DNA from 3 places in the Staphylococcus ureilyticus genome. Region 2 is predicted to be linked to each of the others. Evidence: riboswitches for the same ligand, from Rfam matches in the RefSeq annotation. Region 2 holds a riboswitch; each other region holds the start of a gene.
What was found. Region 2 has a riboswitch for S-adenosylmethionine ahead of MUA21_RS11185 (aminotransferase class I/II-fold pyridoxal phosphate-dependent enzyme). Riboswitches for the same ligand answer to the same signal wherever they lie in the genome.
Positions count from the first base shown of each region.

Region 1 (7,491 bases), 1.0 Mb from region 2:
TAATTGTATTTTATTTAATTTTTAAATGACGCGAATGGATAGGATGGTTATGGTATAATATGGTGAGTGATATATTATGAGCGGAGGCACGATAAGTGGAATCTTTAATGACTATTATAGTTTCGCTAATTTTGCTTATCTTGATTTCTTTTGCCATATTAATGATTTACATATGGATTAATTATAAAGATGAAGACAATTAAAAAAAGAGGAAATGATCAAAAGACATCACGACATAAGCATAAGCAGTACTAATTTAACAATAAAAGCCCCCAAAATTCTAATCGAATTTTGGGGGCTTTTATTGTTACTATTCTACTACTTGTACATTTAAATCTACGTCAATATTACCGCGTGTCGCTTTTGAATATGGGCAAAATTCGTGTGCATCTTGTAGATATTTTTCAGCATCTTCTTGTGATAAAACATTTTTAACTTTTGCATCTATTGAAACACTTAATTTAGGGCTTTCTGCATCTGGGTCATCTTCTAAACGTACTGTTAAAGTGACTTCAGGTTCAGCGCCTCTGACTTTGTTTTGTTTAAGAATTAAATCAAATGCACCATTAAAGCATGATGCATAACCTGCTGCAAATAATTGTTCAGGATTAGTACCTTTTTCAGCATCAGCTTGTGCTGGAGGAATGACTGCTACATCAATTGCTTTATCATCTGTTTGCACGTGACCGTTACGACCACCTGTATTCGTTGCTTTTGTTTCATAATTTACTGCCATTATATTACCTCCTAAATTACTTATATAACAACAATACCCTTAAAATTAAATTTAAATCATATAAAAGGTGAATGGATTTTTGTTATTTGTTTAAATGTACGCTTTAAAGATTGTGTAAGTTCTTAAGATTGTTATACAATAATTTTAATGTTGATTGAAAAGGAAGTTTTTAAAATGTCTGAAGTAAAAATTGCGGTAACGATAGAGCCAGAAAATAAAATTTCACAAACTTTTTTACATGAATTAGTAAAATATCAAACTTCTATCGATATAATAGAATTGAGAGTTGATCATTGGGCAACACCAGAGATAAATGATATAGCTAATGTCATTGATAAATTATATGAATTAAATTTAAATAAAAAACTTTTAGTTACGTATCGGACACAATCACAAGGGGGTAAAGGTGATTTGACGTTTGATTCGTACATTAAATTACTTGAAAGAATAATTAAAATAGATCACGTAGATATGATTGATGTAGAATTTGAAATTAACCAACAATCTCAATATATATTGAACTTGATTGACCAAGCACACAAAAATAATATTGAAGTTATATTGTCTTATCATGATTTTCAAAAAACACCAGCACTCACACAGCTAAAACATTTATATTTTAAAATGCATCAAATGAATCCAGATTACTTAAAAGTCGCGGTCATGCCTTTAAGTAAAGAAGATGTTTTAAATTTATTATATGCATTATCAGCAACAGTAGATACAGTTCCGCAACAAGTCATTGGCATTGCAATGTCGAAATTAGGCACCATTTCGAGAACTGCACAAGGTTTATTTGGAGGCGCAGTATCATATGGTTGTTTAGATAATCCTAAAGCACCTGGACAGATTCAAGTTGAAACTTTAAGCGCGCAATTAAAGTTATATCAGTAGTTTGAAAATCTTATCGTCCTGTCTTATAATTGAAAATAGTTATCAATAGTGAAAGGGCGATATTAGATGGAACTACAAGATGCAATAGCTCAACGAAGAAGTATAAAGGTCTTTAGAAGAGATATGAATATAGATGACGATGCTTTATATGAAGCGATACAGCGTGCTACAGATGCACCGAATCACGGTTTGAGAGCACCTTGGAGAGTGGTTCATATCGCAAAAGATAGATTGGGAGATATGAGTAAGCAATTAACTGAAATTGCTTTTCCTAATCTAAGAAAAAAACAGGAAGATCACTATAAAGTTGCTACTAATTTAGGTGGTATGCTTGCTTTAATCGTTAAAGAAGATCCAAGACAAAAAGAAAGTTTAGAGAATAATATGGCATTTGGTGCATTTGCGCAAAATCTCATGTTATTACTTTTTGAAGCAGGTATTGGTACATGTTGGAAGTCTCCGGCTTATATATTTAATCCTGAAATACGTAAAATATTTGGTGTGAAAGATGATGAGCGTTTAGTAGGGTTATTATATTTAACAGATTTGGAAGATTTAGAAAGAATGCCACACAGAGAACGCCAACACAATCAAATCATTGATAAGTTCTAATTATGAAAAAAGGGAGTGGGACTGAAATCTTTTAATAAAAAGATTTCAGTCCCACTCCTAATAATGTCTATTTTAAAATTTTGATTGTTTAAAAGTTAAAATGAAAGAATTAAAGCAAAAATTACTCAAATGTTTCAGCTAAGAATGATTCAACTTGTTCAGGAGATTTTGCATTTGCTGAATGTAAATGTGCTAATTTCTCCCCATTTTTAAAAACTAATAAACTTGGAATACCCATAACGTCATTTTCAGCCGCTGCATCTTCTAATTCATCGCGGTTTACAGTATACCAATTATAATTGTTGTATTTTTCTACAATTGGGTCAATCCACATGTCCATAGCTTTACAATCTGGGCACCATCCTGCTTCAAATTTAACGATGACTGGTGCGTCGCTTTGTATTGTGCTTTTAAATTGATCATTAGTATTAATAGATTCCATAATTAGACTCCTTTATAAAAGATATTAGTATTGACATTATAACTGACAAATTGCAGTAAATAAAAAAATCAGCTTAATAATTAGAGCGTTTTTGTTATAAGTTTGTTATATTAGTGTTAACTAAGCATAGGAGGTTCTGAAAAATGATAAAATTTTACCAATATCCTAATTGTACAACTTGTAAAAAAGCAGCTAAATTTTTACAAGAATACGGGGTAAGTTTTGAACCCATCGATATTGTGCAACATACACCAACTAAAAATGAGTTTAAAGAAATCATAAATACTACAGGTATAGATATCAATAAACTATTTAATACACATGGTGCAAAATATCGTGAACTAGGCCTTAAAGATAAATTGAAAGACCTTTCTGACGAAGAAAAACTAGATTTATTATCCTCAAATGGTATGTTAGTAAAACGACCACTCGCAGTATTAGGGGATAAAGTAACGGTAGGTTTTAAAGAGGAACAATACAAGGAAACTTGGTTGTAAACACACATGCTTTTGCAATTCATTTTTAACAACTTTTGAAAAAAATGTTATATACTTCAGAAAAGTTTTGTGCGATGAATTGTAAAACATGAGAAGTATTGTAAAATCAATTAAATAGTTGATTGTAAGCCTTTCATATGGCATCATGAATATGTAAAAACATTTAGGAGGGGATTCTCGTGGCAGTACCAAGCGAATTAAAATATTCTAAAGAACATGAATGGGTAAAAATTGAAGGAAATACAGTAACAATTGGTATCACTGAGTATGCGCAAAGTGAATTAGGTGATATCGTATTCGTTGAATTGCCTGAAACTGATGACGATATTGATGAAGGTGAATCTTTTGGCAGTGTTGAATCAGTGAAAACAGTTTCAGAACTTTATGCACCTGTTTCAGGAAAAGTTGTAGAAACAAATGATGAACTAGAAGATAGTCCAGAATTCGTTAATGAATCACCATACGAAAAAGCATGGATGGTTAAAGTTGAGTTAAGCGATGAAAGTCAATTAGACGAGTTAATGTCAGCTGACCAATATTCTGAAATGATCGGTGAATAATATGAAATCAAACTCCACGATACGATATATCATGGAGTTTTTATTTTTCTATAACAAAAGATTAAATTTCACTTGAATATATTAATTGATTTTGAAGTATCAAAAACATTAAAAAGTTCAATGGTGACAAATGAATGGTTCAATTATAAGATTTTAATAAGAAACTATAATAAATGTTTATGTTGATAATGTATGGTGTAGAACTAAATATAAAATTGAATTTACTATCACATTTAGAGGTGACTGTCATGGCGATATTAAACCAAGTTATAATTGTCGAAGGTAAAACAGACAAGAAACGGGTGAAGCAGGTGATTGACCAACCGATTGAAATCATTTGTACAAACGGTACTATGGGAATTGATAAGTTAGATGAGATGATAGAATCGTTATACGACAAGCAAGTTTATGTGCTTGCGGATGCAGATGATGAAGGTGAAAAGATACGTAAATGGTTCAAAAAATATTTAAGTGAAAGTAAACATATTCGCATAGAGAAACAATATGGTGAAGTAGCGAGATGCCCTAAAGCCTATTTGTCAAAAGTGTTAGCAAAACATGGTTTTATAGTGAAAGATGAAGAAAAAGTAGCAAAAGCCAAATTAGATTATATTGCTGAAAGGGTCAGTTTATTAACATGAATGTAAAGAATGAAACGCGTGTTAATGTTTTCGAACACGTAGATAAAGAGAAATATCTAATTTTTGGTTATACGCCAACTTGTGGCACATGTAAAGTGTCAGAACGCATGTTAGATATTGCGAATGAAATTTTAAAATTACCAATTACTAAAATAGATTTAAATTTTCATCCTGATTTTAGTCAACAACATGAGATACAATCGGTACCGATACTTATGCTTATGTCTAAAGGTGAAGAACAAAAAAGAATTTATGCATTTCAATCAGTGCCTTATTTGTTAGAAAATTTAAAATAATTATTGACGAATCTTTAGTACAATGGTAGGATTATGGATAATTAAATAATGTACTCTTATCACGAGAGGTGGAGGGATGTGCCCTATGAAGCCCGGCAACCGTCTGTAATAGAAATGGTGCCAATTCACATAAAGTAGATAAACTTTAGAAGATGAGAGAAGCGACATTGCTTTCTCTATTCTTCAGTGAAAAGAGAAAGCATTTTTTAATTGAATGAGCAATACAAGGAGGAAACGACAATGATTGAATTAAATCAAATCGTTAAGAGATACAAGACGAAAAAACACGATGTGTTAGCAGTAGATCATGTTGATTTAAGTATTCAATCAGGCTCGATTTTTGGTGTGGTTGGTTTTTCAGGTGCAGGTAAAAGTACTTTGATAAGACTTTTAAATAATCTTGAACAACCAACTTCAGGAGATGTCATCATTGATGGAGATACGATTGGGAAATTATCAAAATCAGAATTGAGAAAAAAACGTCAAAAAGTGAGCATGATTTTTCAACATTTTAATCTATTGTGGTCACGTAATGTTTTAAATAATATTACTTTTCCATTAGAAATTGCTGGTGTATCACGCAATGAAGCCAAAAAAAGAGCGATTGAACTGGTGGAATTGGTAGGACTAAAGGGTAGAGAAAACGCTTATCCATCAGAGTTATCGGGTGGACAAAAGCAACGTGTAGGTATTGCCCGTGCGTTAGCAAATGAACCTAATGTTTTACTTTGCGATGAAGCTACAAGTGCGTTAGATCCGCAAACAACGGATGAAATACTAGAATTATTGTTAAAAATTAAAGAAGAAAGAAATTTAACAATAGTTATTATCACACATGAAATGCAGGTCATAAGACGTATTTGTGATGAAGTGGCAGTAATGGAAAATGGTCGCGTCATTGAACAAGGACAAGTGTCAAATGTTTTCGAAAATCCACAGCATGAAGTAACAAAACGCTTTGTGAAAGAGGACTTAAATGATGAGTTTGATGAGTCTATTTCTGAATTAATCGAATTAGATGAAACTGCTTATATCGTACGATTGAATTTTACAGGAAATAATACAACTGAACCATTGGTATCATACATAACAAAGACACATAATATAGATGTTAATATTCTTGAAGCAAATATTAAGCATACTAAGGATGGTGCTCTAGGATTTTTAGTATTACATTTATTAGATGTGAATTCTGAAAAATTCGAAAAGTTCAAAAATGATTTAGCAGCACAACATGTTTCTGTGGAGGTGTTAAAGCATGGGTAGTTCATTCGGCGAGATTCTACAGGAAATGCTAACAATGCCTAATGTAAGTTGGGATGAAGTTTGGTTAGCTACATATGAAACAATTTATATGACATTGATTTCTACAATATTTGCTTTTATTTTTGGTTTGATACTTGGTGTGCTTTTATTCTTATCTGCTAAAAGCCAATCACCAGTAGCTAGAGTGTTTTACAGTGTCGTATCGTTTATTGTGAATTTATTCAGAGCAATACCATTCATTATTTTAATTTTACTACTTATACCATTTACGAGTTTAGTACTTGGAACAATTAGTGGTCCAACAGGTGCTTTACCTGCACTAATTATCAGTGCAGCACCATTCTACGCCAGATTAGTGGAAATTGCTTTTAAAGAAATAGACAAGGGTGTTATAGAAGCGGCTTGGTCAATGGGAGCTACAACATGGACAGTAGTTAAGAAAGTGTTGTTACCTGAAGCTATGCCAGCATTAATATCTGGAATAACTGTAACAGCAATAGCATTAGTAGGATCTACTGCAGTAGCTGGTGTGATTGGAGCTGGAGGTCTGGGTAACTTAGCATACCTAACTGGCTTCACACGAAACCAAAACGATGTCATATTCGTTTCTACAATTTTAATCTTAATTATTGTTTTTATCATCCAATTTATTGGAGATCAAGTTACTAATAAAATAGATAAACGTTAAGTTAAAGGGGACAATTATATGAAAAAATTATTTAGTTTAGCTTCAATCATCGCTTTAGCATTAGTATTAGCTGCTTGTGGTAATGGCGGCGGAGGTAAAGATAAGACAATTACAGTTGGCGCTTCTCCGGCACCACATGCTGAAATATTAGAAAAAGCAAAACCAATTCTAAAAGATAAAGGTTATGACTTAAAAATTAAAACGATTAACGATTATACAACACCTAACAAATTATTAGATAAAGGTGAGTTAGATGCAAACTTCTTTCAACATACGCCTTATCTAAATACTGAAAAGAAAGACAAAAACTATAAAATTGAGTCAGCAGGAAATGTACATTTAGAACCTATGGCTGTTTACTCAAAGAAATATAAAAGTTTAAAAGAATTACCAAAAGGTGCTACTGTTTATGTTTCAAACAACCCTGCAGAAGAAGGACGTTTCTTAAAATTCTTCTCTGACGCTGGATTAATTAAAATTAAAAAAGGTGTTAAAACTGAAGATGCTAAATTTGATGACATCGTAGAAAATAAAAAAGATATCAAATTTAATAATAAACAATCGGCAGAATACTTACCTAAGATTTATCAAAAAGAAGATGCTGACGCAGTAATCATCAATTCAAACTTCGCAATTGATCAAAAATTAAGTCCTAAAAATGATTCAATTGTTTTAGAAAAAGCAAAAGATAATCCATATGCTAACTTGATTGGTGTAAAAGAAGGCCATAAAGACGACAAAAAAATTAAAGCGTTGATGGATGTATTACAGTCTAAAGAAATTAAAGATTACATCAATAAAAAATATGACGGAGCCGTAGTACCAGCAAAATAATGTTATATTATGCAAAGAATCCTTT
Region 1 covers NZ_CP094825.1:609,313-616,803, forward strand. Annotated here, with positions in the region: gene MUA21_RS02975 (organic hydroperoxide resistance protein) at 311-736, opposite strand; gene aroD (type I 3-dehydroquinate dehydratase) at 911-1,630, shown strand; gene MUA21_RS02985 (nitroreductase family protein) at 1,697-2,242, shown strand; gene MUA21_RS02990 (thioredoxin family protein) at 2,364-2,684, opposite strand; gene MUA21_RS02995 (arsenate reductase family protein) at 2,828-3,181, shown strand; gene gcvH (glycine cleavage system protein GcvH) at 3,361-3,741, shown strand; gene MUA21_RS03005 (toprim domain-containing protein) at 3,990-4,382, shown strand; gene MUA21_RS03010 (thioredoxin family protein) at 4,379-4,678, shown strand; SAM riboswitch class I at 4,732-4,837, shown strand; gene MUA21_RS03015 (methionine ABC transporter ATP-binding protein) at 4,919-5,944, shown strand; gene MUA21_RS03020 (methionine ABC transporter permease) at 5,937-6,632, shown strand; gene MUA21_RS03025 (MetQ/NlpA family ABC transporter substrate-binding protein) at 6,651-7,466, shown strand.
Region 1: another riboswitch for S-adenosylmethionine. It lies ahead of MUA21_RS03015 (methionine ABC transporter ATP-binding protein); the one in region 2 lies ahead of MUA21_RS11185 (aminotransferase class I/II-fold pyridoxal phosphate-dependent enzyme).

Region 2 (7,491 bases):
CACAAGTAAAATGCTCCATATGAAGCATATGGATGCCATTGTTTTGCACAGAGAGTGAGCTGTTTTTTTCTTTCTGCGGTTGAGGTTTGATATAGCCATTGTGCGGCTCTCTGTAAACCTACATCAAAAATGGGTAGTATATTTTCACGTTTTAATGTAAAAATTAAAAATATTTCTGATGTCCAACGACCAATCCCTTTGACCTGTGTTAAAACTTGTTTTACAGCTTCATCATCTAATTCATGTAAATTAGCAAAATCCAATTTATTTTGTTCTATATACCCAAGCAAATTTTGAATATAGTTGATTTTAGTTTTTGAAAGACCAATATGTTTCATTTGTGTTTCCTTCAAACTTAAAATCGATTCAAGGGTCCATTGATTGTGTATAGCATCGGAAAATCTTTGGAAAATTGCTGAAGCGGCATTATTGGTAATTTGCTGTCCAATGATAGAACGAATTAACGATTTTAGCGGATTGGTACGTAATGTTATTTCTATGTTGCCAATTTGCTTTATAAGTTTTGCAAGTGTCTCATCTTGATTCATAAGCGTTTGTACAGCCGGATCATTTATGTCAATTTGCCACTGAGTCATCATACTCACACCTTATTGTAATAATTGTTGCAACACAATTGCTTGGTTATGTTGCTCATCTTTTGCACCATATAGCAAAATGACATCTTGCTTACTGTTAGCAATAATATCTTGCAATTCACTAAAAGCTTCTTGTTGTTCCTCATTTTCACGTAATTCTTTCTCGTATTTTTCTTTAAATGCAGCATAAAGTTGAGGATCGTGATTAAACCATTTTCTTAACTCGGATGTAGGTGCAATATTTTTTAGCCAATGGTCTAAATTGGCCTGATCCTTTGATATACCTCTTGGCCAAACACGGTCTACAAGTACACGTACGCCTTCTTTAAGTGGTTTTTCATAAATGCGTTGTATTTGAATAGTCATAAAATACTCCTTTAATTTGAATTATTTCAATTATTTTTCTATAGCCTAAAATGTAATATCAAAAACATAAGAGGCCATATATTCTAGCTTAAAGGGTATAGATAAATATAATGCTGAAAAGGAGATTTTAACTATGACGAATTTTGATCAAGTACAACCACCCGAACAATTTAAATACCGTAGTAATGCAGTGCTTATTAAAAATTATTATGAATTCACTTGTGATAATCGAATATATTTCAGTCAAACAGCACACAAAGATTTAGCAAATCAACATTATAAGTTCGATATTGAAATTTTATCTGAAATAGACGATACCGGATTGGCATTAGATTTTAATGAAGTAGATAAAATATATAATCAAAAAATCGCAACTTATTTGGATGGTCAACTCGTTAATGAAACATTGCCATCAATGAATACAACTGCTGAAAATATTGCCTTTTGGATATGGGAACAATTTGAGCAACACTTGCCAGAGCAAAATACACTACAAAAGCTAGAATTTTTTGAGAATGCAACACAAGGTTTAGTATTGACGCGTGAATTCATGGACGAAAAATAAGGTATGTTAATAACACGGTTTCATCAATAATACGCATGTACTAGAGTATGATAAATTTTAGCGACAACAAGGTTTAATATCGTTTTGAATAGCAACCAAAGTATACGGATAGACAAGTTCATGCAATAGGTATGAATGTCTGTCCGTATTTTGTGTGCAATTTTTGTGATTTGTAAGCATACTGTAGAGTTGGAAAATTTTGAGAATATACTTAACTACATTTTTAATTTGAAATGGAAAATTTTACATAAATAAATATTCTGAAAATTGCGATAATATGGTATATTTTATTTATCACAACATAGGAGGCACACAATGATCAAAGTAAGTCCGAAACAATTTATTAATAATGTATTATCTGGAGTAGCAATTGCAATTGTTGCTGGGCTCATACCTAATGCTATTTTAGGTGAGGTGTTTAAGCTTTTAGCGCCGAAACATGCCATTTTTGAATCTTTACTACAGGTTGTTTTAGGTATTCAATTTACAGTTCCACTATTGGTAGGTGCTTTGATTGCAATGCGCTTTAGTTTAACGCCTTTAGCGACCGCTGTAGTTGCTAGTTCAGCTTTTGTTGGCAGTGGTGTTGCGCAATTTAAAGATGGCGTATGGGTACTTGCTGGAGTAGGAGACTTAATTAATACAATGATTACAGCAGCAATTGCAGTATTTTTTATATTGGTAATTGGTGAACGTTTTGGTAGTCTCACATTGATTATTTTACCAACCATCGTTGGTGTAATTTCAGGTTTGATTGGTTTGACGTTATTACCATACATACAATTAATTACGACTGGTATCGGTAACTTAGTTAATACATTTACAGAATTACAACCTATCATCATGTCAATGCTTATTGCACTTGTCTTTAGTTTCATCATCATTTCACCAATTTCTACAGTGGCTACAGCATTAGCTATTGGTATTAGTGGTTTAGCAGCAGGTTCAGCCTCATTAGGTATCGTAGCATGTGAAGGAGTTCTCGTTGCAGGTACGATGAAAATAAATCGATCAGGTGTACCTATCACAATATTTTTAGGTGGTGTAAAAATGATGATTCCTAATATGGTTCGACATCCTATCATTTTATTACCTATCTTTACCAATGCGCTAATCACTGGTTTTTTTGGTGCATTGCTAGGTATTGCAGGTACCAAAGAATCTGCAGGTTTTGGTATCATTGGACTCGTTGGGCCAATCAGTGCATTTAGACATATGGAAGCGCCGTTACTACTTAATCTATTATATGTATTTATCGCTTTTTTTGTCGTTCCGTTTATGATAGGTTTCTTAATCCATATGTTCTATATGAAAGTTTTGAAATTATATAATAAGGAAGTATTTAAATTTTTAGCATAAAATAAGCAGATATATGCTTGATTAATGTAATATATTGAAAATACGTATAGTTAAAATGTAAGAGAAAAGATTAAAAAAGGCCTCAAATCAAAGGCCTTTTTTAATTTTGTACAAAAAAATTTGCAAGTTTGGCCCCAATATATAAAAAAGATATCGAAATATATTATTACAGTTATGTAACAAAACGGTTGTTTGTAATTTTTCAGACAATATAAAAAATGAAGTGATTCAAGTAAAAATACTTTTTTATGCCAGTATCCATAAATCGTATGAGCAATAATAATTATTTGAGAACGTTGTATAAAATGATTACAAAAGATTGCAATGTTACAAATCAGAATAATTTTTGTAAAGTTTTGTTATGTAAGTGTAATATGTTTGATAAAAATATGTGGTATATTAACTATGGTCAAAAAACAAAACATAAAATTTAAAGAATTTTAGCAAATACGACAAAAAAGTTATCGAAAATATATTTTATTAGAAATTAAATTTGGAGGATTTATTTTATTATGAAAAAATCAATTTTAGCTTCATCATTAGCAGTAGCATTAGGCGTAACAGGATATGCAGCAGCATCTGACAACAATCAAGCTCACGCTTCAGAACAAAACATCGACAAAGCACATTTAGCAGAATTAGCATTAAATGATTCAGCTGAATTAAATCAAAAACCATTACACGCTGGTGCGTATAACTATAATTTTGTACTAGATGGTAACGAGTTTACTTTTACATCAGACGGTAATACATGGTCATGGGAATACCATGCAGTTGGTGCACAAGCTTCAACATCTAACACTACACAAGATGTAAGTTCAGAAGTTAGTGTTAATACAAATGAAAAATCTGCAAGTGAAGTACGTTCACAACAATCATACACTGCTCCAGCAGCAGTAGAAGCACCAAAAGCTTCAGCAACTACAAATGTTAGAACAGCACAAACAAGTGCAAAATCTACATCAGTGACTACAAATACGTCAAGTATTGATGCAATTGCTAATCAAATGGCATCGCGTACTGGTGTGTCAGCTGCGCAATGGAAAGGTGTTATTCAACGCGAAAGCGGTGGTAATGCAAATGCTGTTAATGCTTCATCTGGAGCATACGGATTATTCCAACTATTAGGCCATGGCGAACATTCGGGTATGTCTGTTCAAGACCAAATTGATACAGCAGTTGGAGTTTATAAATCACAAGGTTCTGGCGCTTGGGTTGGTTGGTAAGATTCAATCAAAAATTAATGTGATAACTATATAGATAAAGAGTGACTCAAGCGAGTCACTCTTTTTTTATATTGACATGTTAGAATATTCTGATAAAATTAATATTAATTTAATTATAAAGTAACTTATCCAGAGAAGTGGAGGGACTTGACCCGTTGAAACTTCAGCAACAGACTTATCTATTATCATAAGTACTGTGCTACATTCAACAAGTAAAATACTTGATAGATAAGTGTCATGTGAGAGCTATATGTCACTTAAGGGGCATATAGTTTTTTATTTTAAGGAGGACTTTTAATGGGAATATCAGATCGATTATCACAAATTCCGGATAGTTACTTTGGCAAAACGATGGGGCGTAAAATAGAGCCTGGTCCTTTGCCATTGATTAATATGGCAGTAGGTATACCTGATGGTGCAACGCCTAAAGGTATTCTTGATTGTTACGCAGAAGCCATCTATAAACCAGAAAATCAAAAATATGTCGCTTTTCATGGGAAAGAAACATTTAAGCAAGCAATCGTGGATTTTTATAAAAGACAATATGAGGTTGAATTAGATAAGGATGAAGAAGTTTGTATCTTATATGGTACGAAAAACGGCTTAGTCGCTTTGCCTACATGCATCGTTAATCCAGGGGAAAATGTGCTGCTTCCTGATCCAGGTTATACAGATTATTTAGCAGGTGTATTATTGGCAGATGCTAAGCCACAACCACTTGTGTTAAAGCCACCTTATTATTTGCCACAATGGCATACGATAGATAAAGATGTCTTATTGAATACGCGCTTAGTTTATCTAACTTATCCAAATAATCCTACAGGTTCAGTTGCTACAAAAGATGTGTTTGATAAAGCAATTAAACAATTTCAAGGCACAAAAACTAAAATTGTTCATGATTTTGCCTACAGTGCATTTGGTTTTGATTATAAAAATCCAAGTATTTTACAATCAAAGGGTGCTAAAAACTTAGCAATAGAAGTTTTCTCTTTATCAAAAGGATATAATATGTCAGGTTTTAGAGTTGGTTTTGCTGTAGGAAACAAAGATATGATACAAGCATTGAAAAAATATCAAACACATACGCACGCTGGTATGTTTGGTGCACTGCAAGATGCGGCTACCTTTGCTTTAAATCACTATGATGATTTCCTCTTGAGTCAAAATGAAATATTTAAAGTTCGTAGAGATAAGTTCACTGCTAAATTGAATGCAGTGGGAATCCCTTTTGAACCGATGAATGGTGGCATATTTTTATGGTTGAAAACCCCTAAACATTATGATGGTGAAACATTTGAAACGTATTTATTAAAAGAAAAATCCATTTTGGTTGCACCAGGTGTTCCATTTGGTGAACATGGGCGGCACTATGTACGTATTTCATTAGCAGTGGATGATGATAGCTTAATGGAAGCCGCAGAACGCATTCAATCATTAAAACATTTATATGAAGCAGATTAGGAGTGAAACGATTAATGAAAAGCATTAAACTTTTTGGTGTCAGAGAAGAAGATATCCCTTTTATTAATGAATGGTCAGAAAAAAATCAGGTTTTAGTAGATTTAGATAGTGACATTTTATCTTTGGAAACGGTAGATCGTGTCAAAGGTTTTGATGGGGTGTCATTGTCACAACAAATTGAATTAGATGAAACAGTATATAAAAAATTACATGATTATGGCATTAAGCAAATTGCTCAGAGAAGTGCTGGATTTGATAGTTACAATCTTGAGTTAGCTAAGCAATATGAACTAGTTATAACCAACGTACCTTCATATTCTCCAAATTCAATCGCTGAATATACCGTATCCCAAGCATTAAATTTAATTAGAAATTTTAATGATATACAAAATAAAACTGCAACATATGATTTTAGATGGCAACCAAGTATTTTGTCACGTTCTATAAAAGATTTAAAAGTTGCAGTTATTGGTACAGGTCGTATTGGTTCCATTGTTGGTAAAATTTTTGCAGAAGGCTTTGGTTCAGAAGTAATAGCATATGATATTGAACCTCAAATTTCATGCGAAGCGTATTTGACATATCAGGAAAGCATGAGTGAAGCAATTAAAGACGCGGATATTGTCACTGTACATATCCCAGCGACAAAGGATAATACATATTTGTTTAATGAGACAGTATTTACAGAAATGAAAACTGGTGCCGTGTTTATTAATTGTGCGCGCGGTACGATTGTTGATACAAAAGCGCTTATAGATGCATTGAATAGTGGGAAATTAAAAGGAGCAGCATTAGACACTTATGAAGGTGAGAAAGGCTTATTCCCAAGTGATCAACGCAATACACAATTGGATGATGCAGTATTAGTTGAATTGATAGAGCGACAAGATGTCATTCTATCTCCACATATTGCTTTTTATACAGATGCAGCTGTGAAAAATCTTATTGTGGATGCGCTAGATGCAACATTAGAGGTAATATATACAGGGGATAGTAAACTTCGCGTTAATTAAATAGGTAATATAAAAACAGGGCTAAGACGTTTGATTTCGTCTCAGCCCTTATTTTATAAATGTACAGGTTATTTAGCATCATAGCCTTGATCTTCGATAGCATCTTTCATGCTTGTCATTGTAACTTTATTGTCGTCAAAATTGACTTCAACATTACCAGCCTCAAGGTTTACATCAGCTGTTGATACGCCATTTAGATTCGTCAGCGCAGATTCTACTGCATGCTTACAATGATCGCAGCTCATGCCATCAACTTTAATTGTTTCTGTTGCCATAAGAATCACCTCCTTAAATTAAGGATATTTATTATTAGTATTATTACAAAATTGAGTTATAATTTCATTCGTTTTAATCTAAGCGAATTGGTTACTACACTTACGGAGCTTAATGCCATAGCTGCGCCAGCTACCCATGGTGCAAGTAAACCTAAAGCGGCAATAGGGATACCGGCAACGTTATAGCCGAACGCCCAAAATAAGTTTTGTCTGATATTGCTTATCGTTGAATTACTAGCTTTGATTGCTTTAGGAATTAATAATAATTCTCCGCCTAAAATAGTGACATCCGCTGCTTCTATTGCTACTTCTGTACCTGTACCAATAGCAATACCAATATCGGCTTGAACTAATGCTGGTGCGTCATTAACGCCATCTCCAACCATAGCAACAATTTTATTATTATCTTGTAGTTCAGCGATTTTTGAAGCTTTTTCTTCTGGTAATACTTCTGAAATTACAGCGTCTATACCTACTTGTTTAGCAATCGCTTGTGCTGTTCGTGCATTATCTCCTGTAAGCATTGTTACGGAAATACCTAATTCGTGTAGTTGTTGTATTGCTTCCTCGGCAGAGTCTTTGACTGTATCAGCGACTGCAATCACACCTTGCAGTGTTTGATTAATAGCA
Region 2 covers NZ_CP094825.1:2,258,109-2,265,599, reverse strand. Annotated here, with positions in the region: gene MUA21_RS11210 (DNA-3-methyladenine glycosylase family protein) at 1-596, opposite strand, end outside; gene MUA21_RS11205 (DUF488 domain-containing protein) at 609-962, opposite strand; gene MUA21_RS11200 (6-pyruvoyl trahydropterin synthase family protein) at 1,096-1,527, shown strand; gene MUA21_RS11195 (PTS sugar transporter subunit IIC) at 1,843-2,886, shown strand; gene MUA21_RS11190 (transglycosylase family protein) at 3,399-4,112, shown strand; SAM riboswitch class I at 4,235-4,347, shown strand; gene MUA21_RS11185 (aminotransferase class I/II-fold pyridoxal phosphate-dependent enzyme) at 4,410-5,573, shown strand; gene MUA21_RS11180 (D-lactate dehydrogenase) at 5,588-6,586, shown strand; gene copZ (copper chaperone CopZ) at 6,655-6,861, opposite strand; gene MUA21_RS11170 (heavy metal translocating P-type ATPase) at 6,918-7,491, opposite strand, start outside.

Region 3 (7,491 bases), 690 kb from region 2:
ATTAAAACCATTTAGACTCGGTGGTATTGATAAAGTCATGGAAATCATTGAAATATTAGAACAAAAAGATGTGAAATATGTCATTGGCGGTATGTATGAATATGGTTTAAGTCGTTATTTTACTGCTTTATTAGCAAGATATACAACTTATCCAAGTGATATTACACCACAAGGTTATTATTTTGAAAATGATATTGTAGCACATTCAGGCATATTAAAAAGAGGTTCAATTTATTTTGAACCTCCTTTAGTAAACAAAGATAATTTAATGCAGATTGATTAATGTTTATGCTTTTTATCTTTTTTTAAAGGTACTGGATCAAATCCACCTTTGTGGAGTGGATGACATTTTGAAATACGTTTAACACCTAACCAAGTACCTTTAAAGGGGCCAAAAACTTCTATTGCTTCTCTAGTATATTCAGAACAAGTTGGGTAAAAGCGACATGTAGCTGGTGTCATAGGAGAAATGAAATGTTGATATATATAGATAAGTCCTAGAAAGATTTTTTTCATAAAATTTTGCCTCCAACAATTTACATCGCATTGATAGTTTAACATATATAAAGGGAGATTGATGTTTGTGAAGTTTAAAGATAAAGAAAATGATGATGTTTTTTTATCATTTAAAGATGAAAATGATATACCAGATGCAGACCATGTCTTAGTTATTCCAATATATCAAGGACAATTGCTTTTTACCAAACATAAAATAAGAGGTATAGAATTTCCTGGTGGCAAAAGAGAAGCAGGGGAATCAAGTGTACAAGCGTGTGATAGGGAATTGTTTGAAGAAACAGGAGCGCTTATTAATTTTAAAGATAGACATTATATTGCTCAATATTGTGTTAATCGTCAAAATGGCACACCTTTTACAAAAGATGTTTTCATGGTTAAAGTAGATCGATTACAAACGAAAAATGATTATTTAGAAACTGATGGGCCATTAATTTTCAATAGTATCTCAGATATTTCAGAAGCATATAAAAGTTATTTATTGAAAGATGCTGCAATTTTAAAATGTTTAGAGAGAGTGATCGAGCTTGGATTTTATTCACAGAAAAAGAATGCCGATAGAAGTACCTGACCATATTTTTGATGAAGTCACTTATGAAGTGGATGAGATTAATGTTAGAGGTTTATTAATGCAACCACATAAAAGTGTAAAAAGAATAGTTATATATTTGAGAGGTGGTAAAGGACAAGTTGGTAAAGTAAGAGCCGGTCGTTTAATGCAATTTTCAGATAATCAAACACTTGTATTTGGGCCTTATTATAGAGGTAACAATGGTAGTGAAGGTAAGGATGAATTTTATGGTAGGGATTTAAATGATGTAACCGTGGCTGTTCGAATATTAAATGCAATGTACCCTGATGCATATATTCATATGATAGGATTTTCCAGAGGTGGATTACAAGGGCTGCTTACATTTCAAGATTTACCAGTTACAAGTTTTATTATTTGGGGTGGTGTGTCTGATATTCACCTCATGTATGAAGAAAGAATAGATTTAAGAGGTATGTTGAGAAGGATGATCGGACATCCAAAGAAACAAGCAACAGCATATAAGCAAAGGGATGCGATTGCTAATATACACGCCGACAGTCCACCTATACTTATTGTACATGGTGGTAAAGATAAACAAGTTGGGATTCACCAAGCCTATTATTTGGAAACACAATTGAAACATATTGGCTCGACTTATCAAACATTTTATCAAATGGATGAAGATCATGTACCAAGGCCATTTGCAATGAAAACAGCGTTATATACAGTTAAACAATGGATGGATAAAGTAGAAAAAAATAAAAAAATTACTAATAAAGCACATGGGCCACAATTATAATGTAGTCCATGTGCTTTATTAAGTATTTATTTAAAGCCACCATTTTGTGCTAAATCTGAAACTTCATCACCAAATTTTTCGAAATTATGTTTAAATCTGTCGATTAAATCTTGAGCTTGTTCTCTATATGCCTCTGGCTTACTCCAAGCATTTATTGGATTTAGTAGTGTTTGAGGTACGTCTTCAACTTCCACTGGTATATTTAATCCAAACATATCATCTTGAATATATTCTGTATCTCTTAGTTGTCCAGTGATTGCTTGATTAACCATTTGTCTCGTATAACTTAAACTAATACGGCGTCCTGTACCATATTTACCACCAGTCCAACCGGTATTCACTAAATAAACATCCACATCATGTTTATCAATTAAGTCGCCTAGTAAATCTGCATAAACTTTAGCATGTAAAGGTAAGAAAGGTGAGCCGAAACATGTTGAGAAAGATGGCTCTGGTTCAGTAATACCTCTTTCTGTTCCTGCAAGTTTAGCTGTGAATCCACTTAAAAAGTGATACATCGCTTGATCTTTGCTAAGTTTTGAGATAGGAGGTAAAACGCCAAAAGCATCAGCAGTAAGGAAAATAATCGTATTTGGATGTGCTGCTTTGGAAGGTGTAACGATATTTTCTATATGGTTGATTGGATAAGCGGCTCTTGTATTTTCAGTGTAATAGTTGTCATCAAAGTCGACATCGCCTTCTTCATCTACAACAACATTTTCTAAAATTGTACCGTATTTAATTGCTTCATATATTTGAGGTTCTTTTTTGTAAGAAAGGTTGATTGCTTTTGCGTAACATCCACCTTCGATATTAAAGATACCATTTTCATTCCAACCGTGTTCATCATCACCGATTAATTTTCGAGTTGAATCTGCTGAAAGTGTTGTTTTTCCTGTACCAGAAAGTCCAAAAAATAGAGCTACATCACCTTTTTCACCAACGTTTGCGGAGCAGTGCATACTCATTATATTATCTTTAGGCAGTAAGTAGTTCATTACGGAGAAAATACCTTTTTTCATCTCACCAGCGTATTCAGTACCGCCGATTAAAATGACCTTATGTTTAAATGAAGTAATAATAAATGTTTCTGAATTTGTACCATCTATATTTGGATCAGCTTTAAAATAGGGTGCTGATACAATCGTAAAGTCAGATTTAATTTCTTCTGCTTCTTCTTTTGTTTCAGGACGAATAAACATATTTTGTGCGAAGAGATTATGCCAAGCCAATTCGTTGACAACCGTTAGTTTGAGTTGTGAATCTTTATCGCTACCTGCATAGCCTTTAAATACATATAATTCATCTTTTTCATTTAAATAATTTAATACTTTATCATATAATTTTAAAAATGTGTCTTCTTCAATAGGTTGATTGATATTTCCCCAATCAATATCATCTCTGTATGATGGTTCATTAACAATAAACTTATCTTTCGGTGAACGACCAGTGTATTTACCCGTTTTAGCGTTAATTGCACCTAGTTCGGTTAGTTCTCCTTCATTATTATTAAGAATTTTCTTATACAACTGTGTTGTAGATTGTTGAAATAATGAAGACTTCTTGTCCAAAATGTTTTGAACTTTTTTTGTGTAAGTGTATGTATCTACCGCCATACTATATCCCTCCAACGCTATTAAATTAATGTAAGCCTTTACAATTACAGAGTATAACACATATGATTGATTAGTCCACACCATTTTTAAAGTAATTTAAATAAATATCAAATTGACATTAGTACTTAGTTTCGGTACTATAGTGATTAACGGATTCTCTTATCCTGAGTGGCGGAGGGACATGGACCCAATGAAGCCCAGCAACCTCTTCTTACAACGAAGAAAGGTGCCAAACCGTTTGCGGACAAATAGCGTCTGAACGATAAGAGCGAATGGACGTATAAGGGCCTTCTCTCTATTCATATAGTGAAGAAGGCTTTTTTTAATGAGCTCAATAAAAGAGAATTTTCGTAATCAAAGACAAAGGAGCAAGTTAATTTATGACTTATAATAGAAGATTATTTACTTCAGAATCGGTTACAGAAGGGCACCCAGATAAAATCGCTGACCAAGTGTCTGATGCAATTTTAGACGAAATATTGAAAGATGATCCTCATGCGCGGGTTGCTTGTGAAACTACCGTGACTACGGGTATGGCATTAATTTCAGGAGAAATTTCTACAGCTACATATGTAGATATCCCTAAAGTTGTAAGAGAAACAATTAAAAACATCGGGTATACACGTGCTAAATATGGTTACGATAGTCAAACGATGGCAATATTAACAGCTATTGACGAGCAATCGCCTGATATCGCACAAGGCGTCGATAATGCATTAGAATATCGTGATAATTTATCAGAAGAAGAAATTGAAGCAACTGGTGCAGGTGACCAAGGTTTAATGTTTGGTTATGCGACAAACGAAACGGATACTTATATGCCGTTACCAATATTTTTATCTCATCAATTAGCTAAACGATTATCAGATGTGCGAAAAGATAGTATTTTAAAATACTTGCGCCCAGATGGAAAAGTTCAAGTAACGGTGGAATATGATGAACTAGATAAACCACATCGTATAGATACAATTGTCGTTTCAGCTCAACATATGGAAGACATTACTTTAGAACAAATTCAAGCTGACATCAAAGAACATGTCATATACCCAACAGTACCGGAAGGATTAATTGACGATAATACAAGATTCTATATTAATCCAACTGGACGATTTGTAATTGGCGGGCCTCAGGGTGATGTTGGTTTAACAGGCCGTAAAATTATCGTAGATACATACGGTGGTTATGCACGTCATGGAGGAGGTTGCTTTAGCGGTAAAGATCCTACAAAAGTAGATCGTTCAGCTACTTATGCTGCGCGTTATGTAGCCAAAAATATTGTAGCAGCTGATTTAGCGGATAAATGTGAAGTTCAACTCGCATATGCCATTGGAGTGGCTGAACCAGTATCGATTGCAATAGATACTTTTGGAACAGGAAAAGTATGTGAAACAGAACTAGTAGAAGCAGTTAGAACTCACTTTGATTTAAGACCAGCAGGCATTATTAAAATGTTAGATTTAAAACATCCAATATATAAACAAACGGCAGCATATGGACACTTTGGAAGAACAGATATACTGTTACCTTGGGAAAAATTAGATAAAGTAAATTTATTAAAAGATAGCGTAGAAATATAAGCATGACGTAATTAATTTTTTTAAACTTTACTATCGAATGATGAACTCATATCTATTATAATTAAGTTACTGAACACATAAAGGAGCGTTGTTGTTATGAATTCATTTGGCCCGATGGAAATTGGACTAATCGTGGCAATTGTCGTAGCAGTTATTTGTTTGATCTTATTTTTAGTTGCTTTGAAAAGTAAGAAAAAAGCACAGCAGACCATTGAGGAGCAATACAAAACAAGAGAACAAAAACTTAGCGATGAACATGATGAAGAGTTAGAAAAAGAAAGAATTGAAAATAAAAAGCAAGTTACTAAACAAAAAGAGGACTATGAAGCTACAGTAAATGCAAAAGAGCAAGAAATAGATGCATTAAAACTTTTCTCTAAAAATAAAAGTGAGTATGTAACGGATATGAGATTAATTGGTATTCGTGAACGCTTAGTTAATGAAAAACGTATTCGTCCAGAAGATATGCATATCATGGCAAATATTTTCTTACCGAAAAATAACTTTAGTGATATACGCCGTATAAGTCATTTAGTACTCACACGTACTGGACTCTATCTCATAGATTCACAGTTGTTAAAAGGTCATGTATTTAATGGCATTAATGATAACCAATTCAAAGAACAACCGATGATGGAGCAAGTGTTTGAAACGTTAAACCTTGACAAACAAACGGCACAAACCTTAGTTATGGACCAAAATGATGACAAAGATTCTTTATCATTTGTAAATTATACGAATTATTTAAATGAAATTGAAAAACTAGCTGGTGAATTACAAACAGAATTAAACTTGAAATTCACACCGACATCAATTCTTTATTTTAATCCTAAAGATGAAGGTGCTGTGACAATTTCAAATTATGCACAAAGTACTAATTCTAAAGTGCTAGTTGGACCAGAACAACTTGATGAATACTTTAATAAGTTTGTTTTTCATGGTCGTATCCAGTACAATGTTGAAGATTTACAACGTGTGATGGATGAAATTGAAACATTTAACTAATTAAGTATCAAGAATATAAATCTTGTTATAATAGCTCATAAATGAATTTTTTCGAAAATTTATTTATGGGCTTTTTTACTTGTATTTTATAAGTGTGAACTTACTTTTCTACGAGCAAACTTTAATATAAATTATCTGGTTTGATTTGCCTATCAAAATATATGTATCTAAATTGCTATTTATTAATGTTATTCTAATTCTATATAATACCAATATATGTATATATCATTTAACAATGGGATTAAAATAACTTAAGAAATCTGTTTTTGGTTTAGGAAAAGAATCGAATTTTTTAGAAGGTTATGACTATAGCTATTTGTTAAAAGTCTATATCTAAGTATATAAGTAATTTATTTAGACAAATTATTTAAAATTTAGGCATTTTAATTTAATTGTTTGATAAATTTGATTATTATTATAGATAGTTTAATAGTAAAGGGGAGTTTAAATTTGGAATTTGTAACATTTTATAATGGTAATGAAATGCCAATCATAGGCTTAGGTACTTTCCGAGTTGAAAATAATGATCAATGTAAGGATGCAGTAAAACATGCAATTGAAAATGGGTATAGACATATTGATACTGCAATGATATATGATAATGAGGAAATGGTTGGACAAGGCATTGCAGAAGGATTAGCATCCACAGGATTAGATAGAAGTGATCTTTTTGTTACATCCAAATTATGGCTTGATGATTATGGTCGCAGCAATGTAGCAGAAGCTTATGAGACTAGTTTAAGTAAGCTAGGATTAGACTATTTAGATTTATATTTAATGCATTGGCCAGGCTTAGATGAAGCATTGATGATAGATACTTGGCAAGGTATGGAAGATTTGTATAAAAATGATAGAGTTAAGAATATTGGGGTTAGTAACTTTAATGCAGAACATTTAGAAGCATTACTTGCTCAAGTTTCAATTAAACCTGTAATTAACCAAGTTGAATTTCATCCTTATCTCACACAGTCAGAATTGAGAAGATATCTTGAAGTTCAAAATATACACGTAGAATCCTGGTCACCATTAATGAATGCACAAATTTTGGAAGATGATACAGTTAAGTCAGTAGCATCAGAAATAAATAAAACACCAGCACAAGTTATAATCAGATGGAATATTGAACATGGAGTTGTAGTGATACCTAAATCTGTCACACCATCTAGAATTGAAGAAAATTTAAATGTATTTGATTTTGAATTAACTAAAGAACACATTGAACGTTTAGACAGTTTAAACGAAGATAAAAGAATTGGTCCTAATCCATCAGAGTATAGTGGACACTAATAGAGTAATTGCATTTTGAATAAGACCGTAAATATAGTAGATTAAAACTATATTTACGGGTTTTTTTTTTATGTAAGTTAAATCATAAAATATCCTAATAAACATGAAATGAACGCTACTACATATTGTAAAATTGAATAAATAATAAAATGAAATATC
Region 3 covers NZ_CP094825.1:1,568,297-1,575,787, reverse strand. Annotated here, with positions in the region: gene menC (o-succinylbenzoate synthase) at 1-283, shown strand, start outside; gene yidD (membrane protein insertion efficiency factor YidD) at 280-516, opposite strand; gene ytkD (RNA deprotection pyrophosphohydrolase) at 578-1,087, shown strand; gene MUA21_RS07680 (alpha/beta hydrolase family protein) at 1,044-1,847, shown strand; gene pckA (phosphoenolpyruvate carboxykinase (ATP)) at 1,874-3,463, opposite strand; SAM riboswitch class I at 3,620-3,732, shown strand; gene metK (methionine adenosyltransferase) at 3,844-5,040, shown strand; gene MUA21_RS07665 (nuclease-related domain-containing protein) at 5,137-6,045, shown strand; gene MUA21_RS07660 (aldo/keto reductase) at 6,496-7,332, shown strand; gene MUA21_RS07655 (fluoride efflux transporter FluC) at 7,410-7,491, opposite strand, start outside.
Region 3: another riboswitch for S-adenosylmethionine. It lies ahead of metK (methionine adenosyltransferase); the one in region 2 lies ahead of MUA21_RS11185 (aminotransferase class I/II-fold pyridoxal phosphate-dependent enzyme).